DNA from 3 places in the Paenibacillus sp. FSL L8-0644 genome. Region 3 is predicted to be linked to each of the others. Evidence: riboswitches for the same ligand, from Rfam matches in the RefSeq annotation. Region 3 holds a riboswitch; each other region holds the start of a gene.
What was found. A riboswitch is a leader RNA that binds a small molecule or an ion and turns the genes downstream of it on or off. The one in region 3 is predicted to bind cobalamin.
Positions count from the first base shown of each region.

Region 1: it holds a riboswitch for cobalamin, as region 3 does, so the genes downstream of both, NSS94_RS24275 (ABC transporter substrate-binding protein) here and cobJ (precorrin-3B C(17)-methyltransferase) in region 3, are expected to answer to the same signal.
Region 2: it holds a riboswitch for cobalamin, as region 3 does, so the genes downstream of both, NSS94_RS07300 (ABC transporter substrate-binding protein) here and cobJ (precorrin-3B C(17)-methyltransferase) in region 3, are expected to answer to the same signal.

Region 1 is NZ_JBBOYN010000001.1:5,360,212-5,363,491, forward strand. It holds gene nikB (nickel ABC transporter permease) at 1-8, opposite strand, end outside; gene NSS94_RS24275 (ABC transporter substrate-binding protein) at 24-1,604, opposite strand; cobalamin riboswitch at 1,819-2,016, opposite strand; gene NSS94_RS24280 (hypothetical protein) at 2,843-3,280, shown strand, end outside.
Region 2 is NZ_JBBOYN010000001.1:1,619,169-1,622,448, forward strand. It holds gene cbiB (adenosylcobinamide-phosphate synthase CbiB) at 1-419, shown strand, start outside; gene NSS94_RS07295 (histidine phosphatase family protein) at 469-1,221, shown strand; cobalamin riboswitch at 1,344-1,535, shown strand; gene NSS94_RS07300 (ABC transporter substrate-binding protein) at 1,742-2,749, shown strand; gene NSS94_RS07305 (FecCD family ABC transporter permease) at 2,746-3,280, shown strand, end outside.
Region 3 is NZ_JBBOYN010000001.1:5,123,414-5,126,693, forward strand. It holds gene cobJ (precorrin-3B C(17)-methyltransferase) at 1-1,380, opposite strand, end outside; cobalamin riboswitch at 1,692-1,877, opposite strand; gene NSS94_RS23200 (LOG family protein) at 1,935-2,489, opposite strand; gene NSS94_RS23205 (uroporphyrinogen-III synthase) at 2,693-3,280, opposite strand, start outside.

The sequences.
Region 1 (3,280 bases), 240 kb from region 3:
CGAATCATAGGATACGCAGCTCGTTATTCCGCAATATCGGATTGCGTCGTAATGTAGTAATACTCGATCGGATGGGGTGTAAAACCCTCCACCCCTTTTTTCACGCCAAACACATTATCAGGATGCACAATGAACGACTGTGGCAAATCCGTATTGATGATATCCAGCGCTTGTAGTGTCATGGCATTACGCTGCGCTGTATCCTTCGCCAGCTTCAGGCTGTTCAGAATACTCTCTAGCGGTTTGGAACTATAACGGCTTACATTGGCTTCGCTTTTCAAAGAATAAAACATGTCCATAAAATATTGCGGCTCTCCTGTATGAGCAGTAAGCATACTGTACATAGCAAAATCCCAATCGTTTTTGGTCAACGCCTCGTCGATATTTTCCACCTTGCGAATCTTGACCTGGATTCCCTCTTTCAGCAATTGGCTTTGGATGACCTCAGCCATAACAGAGAGCTCCGGACGCTGAGGGAAAGTCAGCAGCGTAACCTCGAACGGCTTGCCTTGCTTAGTCCATGTCCCTTGGGCGTCCTTCTGCCAGCCATCCTTCGTCAAAAGTTGCTCTGCCGTTCCGTCCAGCGCTTTACGCTCAACTTTACCGAAGGGAAGAATGCTCGGGAACGGGCTGCTTGCCTCCGTACCGAAGTCCCTCATGACGGCGCTCACAATCGATGCGCGTGGAATCAGGCTGTCCACCACCTTACGGTTCGCCACATCCTTGAATACTGGCGATTCCATATTGTACACGATCATATGGGTGCGCAAGGACGGAGCTGACAGCACTTGCAGCTTGCCGTTCTTTTTCAGTACCTCTGCGTTATCAACCGGAATATCCGTCGCTACGTCCACCTCACCGGATTGCAGTGCCATCAGGCGCGAATTCCCGTCCGTAATGAACTTCATCGTCGCTTCAGCCAATCGTGCCTTCTCGCCCCAGTATCCGTCATAACGCTCTACGACCAACGATTGGTCCTTGTTGAACGCTTTGACTTTAAAGGCGCCTGTCATCGCTGGGTGACTCTGTTCATCTTTCATCGATGCCACATCCAGTACAATCGTCGATGGATCAGCTAGATTAGACACCAACGCCGCATTCGGCTGGTTTGTCGTGATCTTCAAGGCCAGCGGGCCGCTTACATCAATGGACTTCACATTCAGTAAATCCTTCGCCAGATGGCTTTTCTCAATAGAGCGTAACAAAGACGCTTTTACACTTGCTGCATCCATACTTTTTCCATTATGAAAAGTGACTTTATCCTGCAAGCTGAACGTCCAAACTGTAGGGCTGTCCTGCTTCCACTCCTTTGCCAACCAAGCCATAGGTTCCAGCTTTTCATTCAAACGTACCAGCGTCTCGCCTGCACCGGATCGCATTACATCCCAGCTATTATCTCCGTGCGGGTCAACGCCTGACGGTTTCCACGTATACGCCATTACTAGCTTTTTATCTGTCGCTGTTTGTTGTGCTGACGCGTTCTCCCCCTTGCCGGAGCTATCCGCCGTCTTATTGCTGGCACATCCCGAAAGAGCCATAACTGCTAGCAGCAGCATCACCCCTGTACATACGAACCATGAACGCCTACTACGATTGCTAATCATTTCATGAGTCCCCCTCTATCTTGTAAAAACATATAAACCTAACGTAAAACGCCAAAAAAAGCATTCCGGACCACTTGATTAGCAGTCAGAAATGCCTTCAATATAAAATGCCAAAACTCACCTCGAAGCCAACTCTAATAATATAGAAGGGATCGGTTTCAGACATTCCGTATGCAGCACGCCTAACCACCTCCCCAGCAATCCCGTGGGTCTGACAGTGATGTCAAAACAGGCAGGTCTCCTGACTCCAGGCGTATCTTTCAGGCCTTCCCGGTTCTTCACAATTCCAGTGGCTGTTCTGAAAGCTCCAGCAGTATCCTGCTGATGCCTGTATACAGTGGCGGGCCCGTGTCGGAATCAACCGAACTTCCCTTTTAAGTGAACATGCTCAACAACTATGTACATCGTCTCTACGAAACCCCATACATAGAGTTGTCCGGCTCACACCTGTTTTCTTCCTTTATTTCTTTTCATTACGATCTTATTTTGTTGTCACAGGCTTGTCAATAAAGGCTGCACAATAATTTAAATTTGAACGATAAGGTAGAAACAAGACCTAACCTCCAATTGCGTGTACGCAATTGAAGTGTTAAAATTAGGTATAGAGTAAACCACCGTGTCCGTATACTAAAAAGAGTCTTCGCCGCGCCAACGGCAAAGACTCTTAGGACTTGAAAGGCTGTGGATCACCCACGGCGCGCTGCATAACTAATGGTTAATGCAAACGAAACCCACCGTTAGGGGCCAACCTAATTACGCGGTGGGTTTTCGCTTGTTCCGAAATTTCCGACGTAGCCAGCGATAAAGTTTACGAATACTAAACACCAGGCTTAGTAACGTAACCATCCAACGCAACACATCGTAGCACGACACAAGGTTGACCATCGGCTTCACCCCCTTTCAGGAAGCTACACCGTGGTCCGAAAACATCCACCACTATTCAAAATCCATAAGGTAAATTATACCATGATATCACCCATCACTCTAGCAAATTGTTCTAGTAGATTAATAAGCTCCTAATGTTCATTTGGAGAACTCCTTTAGCTTCTTACTCCTACTGGACTATCAAATCTGCTGTTATAAAACTGTCATTAAATGTCGTATATGTCAGGATAATGAACTCTTGCTTATAAAAATATAGATAAATATATTCATATATTCCATTAAAAGGTTGATATAGTATGTGAGCTCATTTATGCTATCTATGGATTTACAAATTTTTCGAGGAGGCGCTTTGTATGAAAGTAAAGTATCTACCACAAGCTTTTCTAGCTGTAACGCTACTCATTTCTTGGGGAGTCGTCAGTCCAGCAATCTCTCATGCTGAGAAAGGGGAAAAAATCCCTGACCAAATGTTGGCGGGTACAATCATCCAATATGACGAGAACAATAACATGGTTGTATTGGAAAAAGGAACTCCTGTACCTGAACCACAAAAATCTCTAGCTGCTGTTGCTCCACTTACTGCTGAACAACAAATTGAGCTACAAAAAGAAGAGGCACTAATTAAGGAAATCAAAGAAGAAGCCAAATCACTGCCGGTATATCATATTGACAACCCTGAACCTCAGCCTGGTTTAAAAGTAATTTATGATGGTGAAGGTTACATCAAAGATATTATCTTACCTGATCAAAAGGAAAATGCGATTACAACTAATAGTGTTTCACTTCAGGCA
Region 2 (3,280 bases), 3.5 Mb from region 3:
TTGGCTACAAAAATGAAAAGTATCTGCATTTAGGCTGGGCTTCAGCACGTCTAGATGATGTGGCTAACTACATTCCAGCACGCCTGACAGCGGCAATGCTTGTGATAGCGGCGTGGATGTACAAACGAGATGCTGCAAGAAGCTGGCGCACAGTCAAGCGAGACGCTCGTCTGCACCCAAGTCCGAACAGTGGCTTCCCGGAATCGGCTGTTGCTGGTGCATTGGGGATTCGTCTTGGAGGATATAATGTGTATCATGGCGTGCGCTCCTTTCGTGCATACATGGGGGATTGGATACGACCGCTAGAGTCGAAAGATATACGGCATACGATCCAGCTGATGTTCGCCGTGTCCAGTATGTTTGTAGGATTGTGTTTGTTAGGAGCCGCAGGTTGTTTTGCCTTGGGATGGGTGCGGTGAGGGTGAGGAGTGACACACTGAATAATGATCGAGCAGGAAGTGACATTTCTTGAAACAAGATATAGCAGCAAAAAGGACAGTAGAATACGCACAAAGACCGAACTCACAGGAGGATAAGGTGCCGTATGATGCTAAAGAAGATCTGCATTGGGATATGGAGCTCGTGTTAGTTCGTCACGGCACAACCTTATGGAACAAGGAACGTCGATATCTGGGACACTCCGACTTAGGTTTGCTACCGGGGGCAGAGCAGGAATTAAAGCCTTTGCAGGAAAAATTGCAAGGTCAGTCCTTTGCTCGAATCTATTGCAGCGACTTAATGCGATGTCGCCAGACCTTGCAGATCATTGTGCCGGAATCAGAGTTGACGTCTGGGCGTTCCCTATCTACTATGCCTCCTATGATGGAACCATGTCTGCGAGAGCTTCATTTTGGCGAGTGGGATGGAAAAACGTATGACATGCTCAAGGATGTGTCGTTGTATCGGGCTTGGATTGATGAGCCGCAACGGATCACCCCACCTGGTGGAGAGTCTTGGACAGATTTTGTAAATCGTCTGCGCAAATTTCTTGACTCTCTGTATGAATGGCGTGTTGCTATGGAAGTTCAACCCATGGATTTGACTGCTACGTCGCCCTCTGTTTTGGTCGTTACGCATGGTGGCGTAATTCGTCAGCTAGCTTGCATGCTGATACCGGGCCATGATTTTTGGAGTCTGAATCCGAAGCCGGGAGAAGCATTAAGGATTCAATTGAGGCTGGCAGGACCGCACAATTACATAGCGGAAATGCTTCCTCATTAGGTTAGACACCAGCGGATAAAGAGGCTGTTTGGGTTGTAAGCCGCCTCATTTTAACCTATAATCATCAAGTAAAAGAACGGCTTGACTACCACTACATCAAATATCCAGCAGACGAGGTCGGCGCAGCGTGATGAAACTATGGTTTCCCTCCCTGCGCTGTTAAAAGGGAAGTCGGTGTGAATCCGGCGCGGTCCCGCCACTGTAAATGGAAACATGCCCGTTAGTCCTCTTTATATGTTACTAAGCATATGAAAGAATTTCAGGACATGTATTTTACCATAAGTCAGGATACCTGCCCGTCCGCCTGTCACCATAATCCTTCGAGGAAAGGATGACGTGTTCGCAGTGACTGTCCATGCGGAAAGAAGCTGCCGCCTGCGCACGATCTGCGCTAACGTGACCCCTGTGTCCTGATATGAGGATGCGGGGGTTTTTGATAGGAAAAAAGGCTAGATTTAGAAGATATCTGATGATGTTCAAGTAACGCTCTTAACGATTTATTTATGAAGGGGTGCAAATCATGGCAGGAAAAAAAATAAAGGTGTGGACAACAGGTCTATTGGCTCTGATTTTGGCAGTTGTGCTGAGTGCATGTGGCGCTAATGGAAAAAATGCAGAAAATAAAGAGGGTCAGGCTTCTTCACAGCAGCCGGGACAGGCAGTAAACGCACAAGAGCCTCCGGGCAAAACGGTTTACCCGCTCACAGTTAAAGATGCAACAGGACAGGAATTTACATTCAAAAAAGCGCCGGATAAAATCGTTTCCGTCTCCCCGGCAGAAACCGAGGCGTTGTTCGCCATTGGGCTGGATAAGGAAATTGTCGGCGTCTCCGACTACTCTGATTACCCGGAAGCAGCTACGAAAAAGCCTAAAGTGGGCGGTATTATGAAACCGAACGAAGAGGCGATCATTGCTGCGAACCCGGAAGTCGTTTTTGCAGGGATATCACTTAGTGAACAGGCTACGACCAAGCTGCGCGACATGGGAATTATGATTTTTAAAACGGAACCGAAGACAGTGGAAGATGTCATGGCTAACATCGAATTGTATGGGAAAATCACCGATCATCAGAGAGAAGCAAGAGCGGTGACTGACAAGATGAGAGCAGATGTAGCAGAAGTAAAAGAAGGAATTAAAAATATCGGTAAAGGGCAGAAGCTGCGGGTATACGTCGAGTTTTCACCAGGCTGGACAGTGGGTAAAGGCGAGTTTATGGACGAGCTGATTACGTTGGCGGGCGGCGAAAATGTAGGTGCCACGCAGAAGGGGTGGTACCAAATCAGTGAGGAAAATATTATTGCTGCGAACCCTGACGTGATTTTGTACAGCAAAAGTGTCAAGGACGACAAAACGGGCCAGACGCTCGGTGATATCATTAAAGCTCGCAGTGGATGGGATCAAATATCGGCTGTTCGCCACAACCGGGTGTTTGCCGTGGATGATAATTTGATCAGTCGTCCGGGTCCACGCGTAACGGAAGGTCTCAAGGAAGTGGCCAAGGGCGTGTATCCTGAAATTTTCAAATGAACCGTAAACTGATCGGCTTTGGAGGGACAGGTCTTGTCCTGCTGTTGCTGACGCTGCTGCTCTGTCTTGGCATCGGCTCGGCCAAGCTTCCGGTCAGCCAAATCACGGGCATTCTGGTTAACCACCTACCGTGGTTAGGCGATACGTTTACACCGGATTGGAATACATCCTCAGAGCAGATTATTTTGAAGGTCAGATTGCCACGAGTGTTACTGGGAATGTTGGTAGGAGCAGCGCTGGCGCTGGCGGGAGCCGGATTTCAGGGTGTGCTGCGTAATCCTTTGGCTGATCCGTATACACTGGGGGTATCCTCGGGGGCTTCGGTAGGAGCGGCAGTACTGATTTATTGGGGCCTTCAATTTTCATTTGTTGGCATATGGACGCTGCCGCTAGTGGCATTTACGACCGGAATGCTTACGCTGTGGATGGTGCTGACGTTGGCACGGGAAGGTGGGAAAATTCCGACACAAAGTCTCATTTTGTCGGGTGTGGTGATGCAATCCTTTCTGGGAGCGGTTGTTTCCTTTCTGA
Region 3 (3,280 bases):
CGCCTTCACCTTAAACACATCGCCAATCGGCATGACAATGAATCGTTCATCCCGCAGCCGCCCGACCAGTTCCTCGGGGTCTGCACACGGCACGCGCAGCACGATCTGATGATCCGGCGTGTATTCCAGCTCGCCGTCATCACCCGCTACCTCGGCGAGCAGCGCCATCTGGCGAGCGGTGAACTTCTTGTTTCCCACACCCGGGGAAACACCCACCTCAAACAGCGCAGGCTTGCCAAAGCCGCCTGTCGCCATCCCGGCCGCGGCCCCTGCTCCGGCCACCGCCGACGTTCCGGCGGTGCTCTTGGCGGTAGGCGCTTGCCCGCTCCAGCGAGCGTTGGCTTCGCCAGGCAGCTTGCCGCCGACAGCGAGGCGGCTTAGCGCCTCTGCCGCCAGCGATGCCGGGGCCGTGCCGGTTTGCACAGCAGTTGTTGCCTGCACGGCAGCCATCGCTTGCGGGCGTGCCTGCGTCGCAACCGCAGCGCCGCTCGCGGAGGGTCCAGCGGGCGTAGTCGGGGCTGCTCCTGCCTGCGGTGTACCCTCTTGCGCTCCCAGCGACCACGGCTCCGCTTCCGTGCGGAGACGCTGATGCGGCTTGAGCGCCTGCTCGGTCGCATCCAACGTGTATTTGCGCTGATATCCGCGCGGAGTCACGATCAAACCGTCATACACCGTCGTCGAGGAATTGCCGATGATTACAGTCGTCAGCATCCCGATGTCATGGTTCAGCATATCTTCCAGCGTCGTTACAATAACTTGCTGACGCTCACGATAAGCACTTTTCACCAACCCGACCGGAGTTTGCGGATCGCGGTAACGCAGCAAAATGGACTGCGTCTCCACAATCTGGCGCGTACGCCGACCACTGCGCGGGTTGTATAATGCAATCACAAAATCAGCTGAAGCCGCAGCTTCTACACGCTTCACAATCGTTTCCCACGGGGTCAGATGATCACTCAGACTGATCGTGCAAGCATCATGCATAACCGGCGCCCCCAGCAACGAAGCACAGGACTGAATTGCCGAGATCCCCGGTACGACTTCTACCTCAACCCCGTCCTCGCGTCGCCAGCCTTTTTGCATCAGCACTTCGTACACCAGCCCTGCCATGCCATAGACTCCTGCATCTCCACTGGAAATGACGGCTACCTTCTTGCCCATCTCTGCTTGGCGAACCGCCTCCTGCGCACGGCTCACTTCCTCTGTCATCCCTGTACGTACAATCTCCTGTCCGTTCAACAACGGACGGATCAAATCAACATAGGTATTGTAGCCGATAATGACCTCACTTTCGGCCAGCGCATCCAGCGCCCGTTTTGTGATATGTTCCATATCTCCTGGTCCAAATCCAATCACCAACAATTTTCCTAATGGGCTCATCGGGCTCCTCCTATTCATCCTTTTCAGGGCAGCTATGCTATCTATTCCAATGATTTTTGGACATCCTGTAACTCAAAAAAGCCCCATCCTACCCGGATGGGGCTTCTATGTACGTATCTCTCATCAGACGAACAAACAGCGTAAGAAGACACGATTTGTCTTCCTCCAGCCTGCCGTTGTTTTCCATCTGTCTGTTTACGCTTCAAACGCTGCTGCACGTTCATATCCACGCAAACCTCTAGCCAACATGGAAAAAGCAACGTGTGCCTGATTTCCTGATTTCGTACACCCATCCTCTCCGCGAAGGTTAACGGTGCATACAGATCAAGGTAGGTCTCCTGGCTTGGCATCAACAGATTCTTTCGTCTTCCCCGTTTTTCACGAGTGACCATTAAAAAAAATCCTCTTCCTTACAGTGGCGGGACCGCTCGGGATTTGCACCCGATTCCCTGTTACCCTTTGCTCAACCGCAAAGGCACCTTGTCTGTCCGCTATTTGATTATGGGTCTTATCATAACCTTGCCTCAATCAGTTGTGCAAGCACGAAAAACGCTTTATTTCAAGTTCTCTGCTTTATTTTTTAACATATGTAGCAATTCGTCCGGGTCCGCAGAGATACTTAATAACGCTGGGTGCTCAGCCCCGGTAAACCCTTCTTGCACGCTATGACGCACCATTTCTACTAACGGGTCAAAATATCCATTCACATTCAGCAGCCCAATGGGCTTGCGATGAATGCCAATTTGCGCCCAGCACAATACCTCGAACAGCTCCTCGAAGGTTCCCAAGCCACCCGGAAGGGCGATAAACGCATCGGCCATCTCGCTCATTGCCGCTTTACGCTCATGCATGCTTGCTACCTCAATAAATTCGGTAACTCCCCGATGAATGATCTCTGCATCAAATAATAGGGTGGGCATAATACCAGTGACCTGACCGTTACCCGCCAGCATTCCATCCGCCACCTCTCCCATTAGCCCCCTGCTAGAGCCGCCATAGATCAGACGGATATGATGGCGAGCCATGGCTTCTCCCAGTTTGCCTGCTGCCTCAACATATACCGATAAATGTCCAGGTCTGGACCCGGCAAATACGCAAATAGAATTCATTAACGTCTCAGCTCCTGTCCTAAGTAGCATCGAAACTTATTCATTATATTAGATAAACATTTTCGCTATAACAAAAATCTTTGTCGATGCATGTCCAACAAAAAAAGATAAAGACCTCGGAGGCCCTTATCTTTATTTTACTCTGTATCCCGAAATATAAGTTCATTTTTTTAGCATACTGCATTTATAATTTTGATCTCATTTCAATGACCATTCACGATCTTCAGACCACAGCCATGCACCGAATCGTTATGTTCAAAATATTTGCCCAGCTCCACCATCATCGCGCCCATGCGCTCTTCGGTTGGAAACACGACTCGATCAATCCCTTCTTCCACAATGGACTGTGCAGTCACCTTCCCTACGGATACAGCAATCACATCCTCACGAAAAGCTTCCAGTAAATCCTCGATTCGATTTTGCTCTCTGGCATATTGGGCCAAAAATCGAATTTGCGGACCACTCGTGAATGTAACGGCATCAACATTACGATGGATAACATCCTCCAGTAACGCCTGCAATTTTGCTTCCTCAGGTGGGATATGCTTATAAGGAAGTACCTGGCGGGTCACTGCCCCCTGCTCGTCCAGCCATTTTACCAACCGTGGGGCTGGATCGCCATGCAGTTGCAACAGCACTTCCTTCCCCTTCAGATCGTATGGGGCGAAAGCTCCTGTCAATCCGATCAAACTTCCGTCCTCGTCTCGTACTGCTGGCGTAAAGCCACGCTTTTTGAGTCCATTGACCGTCTTGTAGCCCCGCGCTGCAATGTTGGAGGATTGCAGCAACTC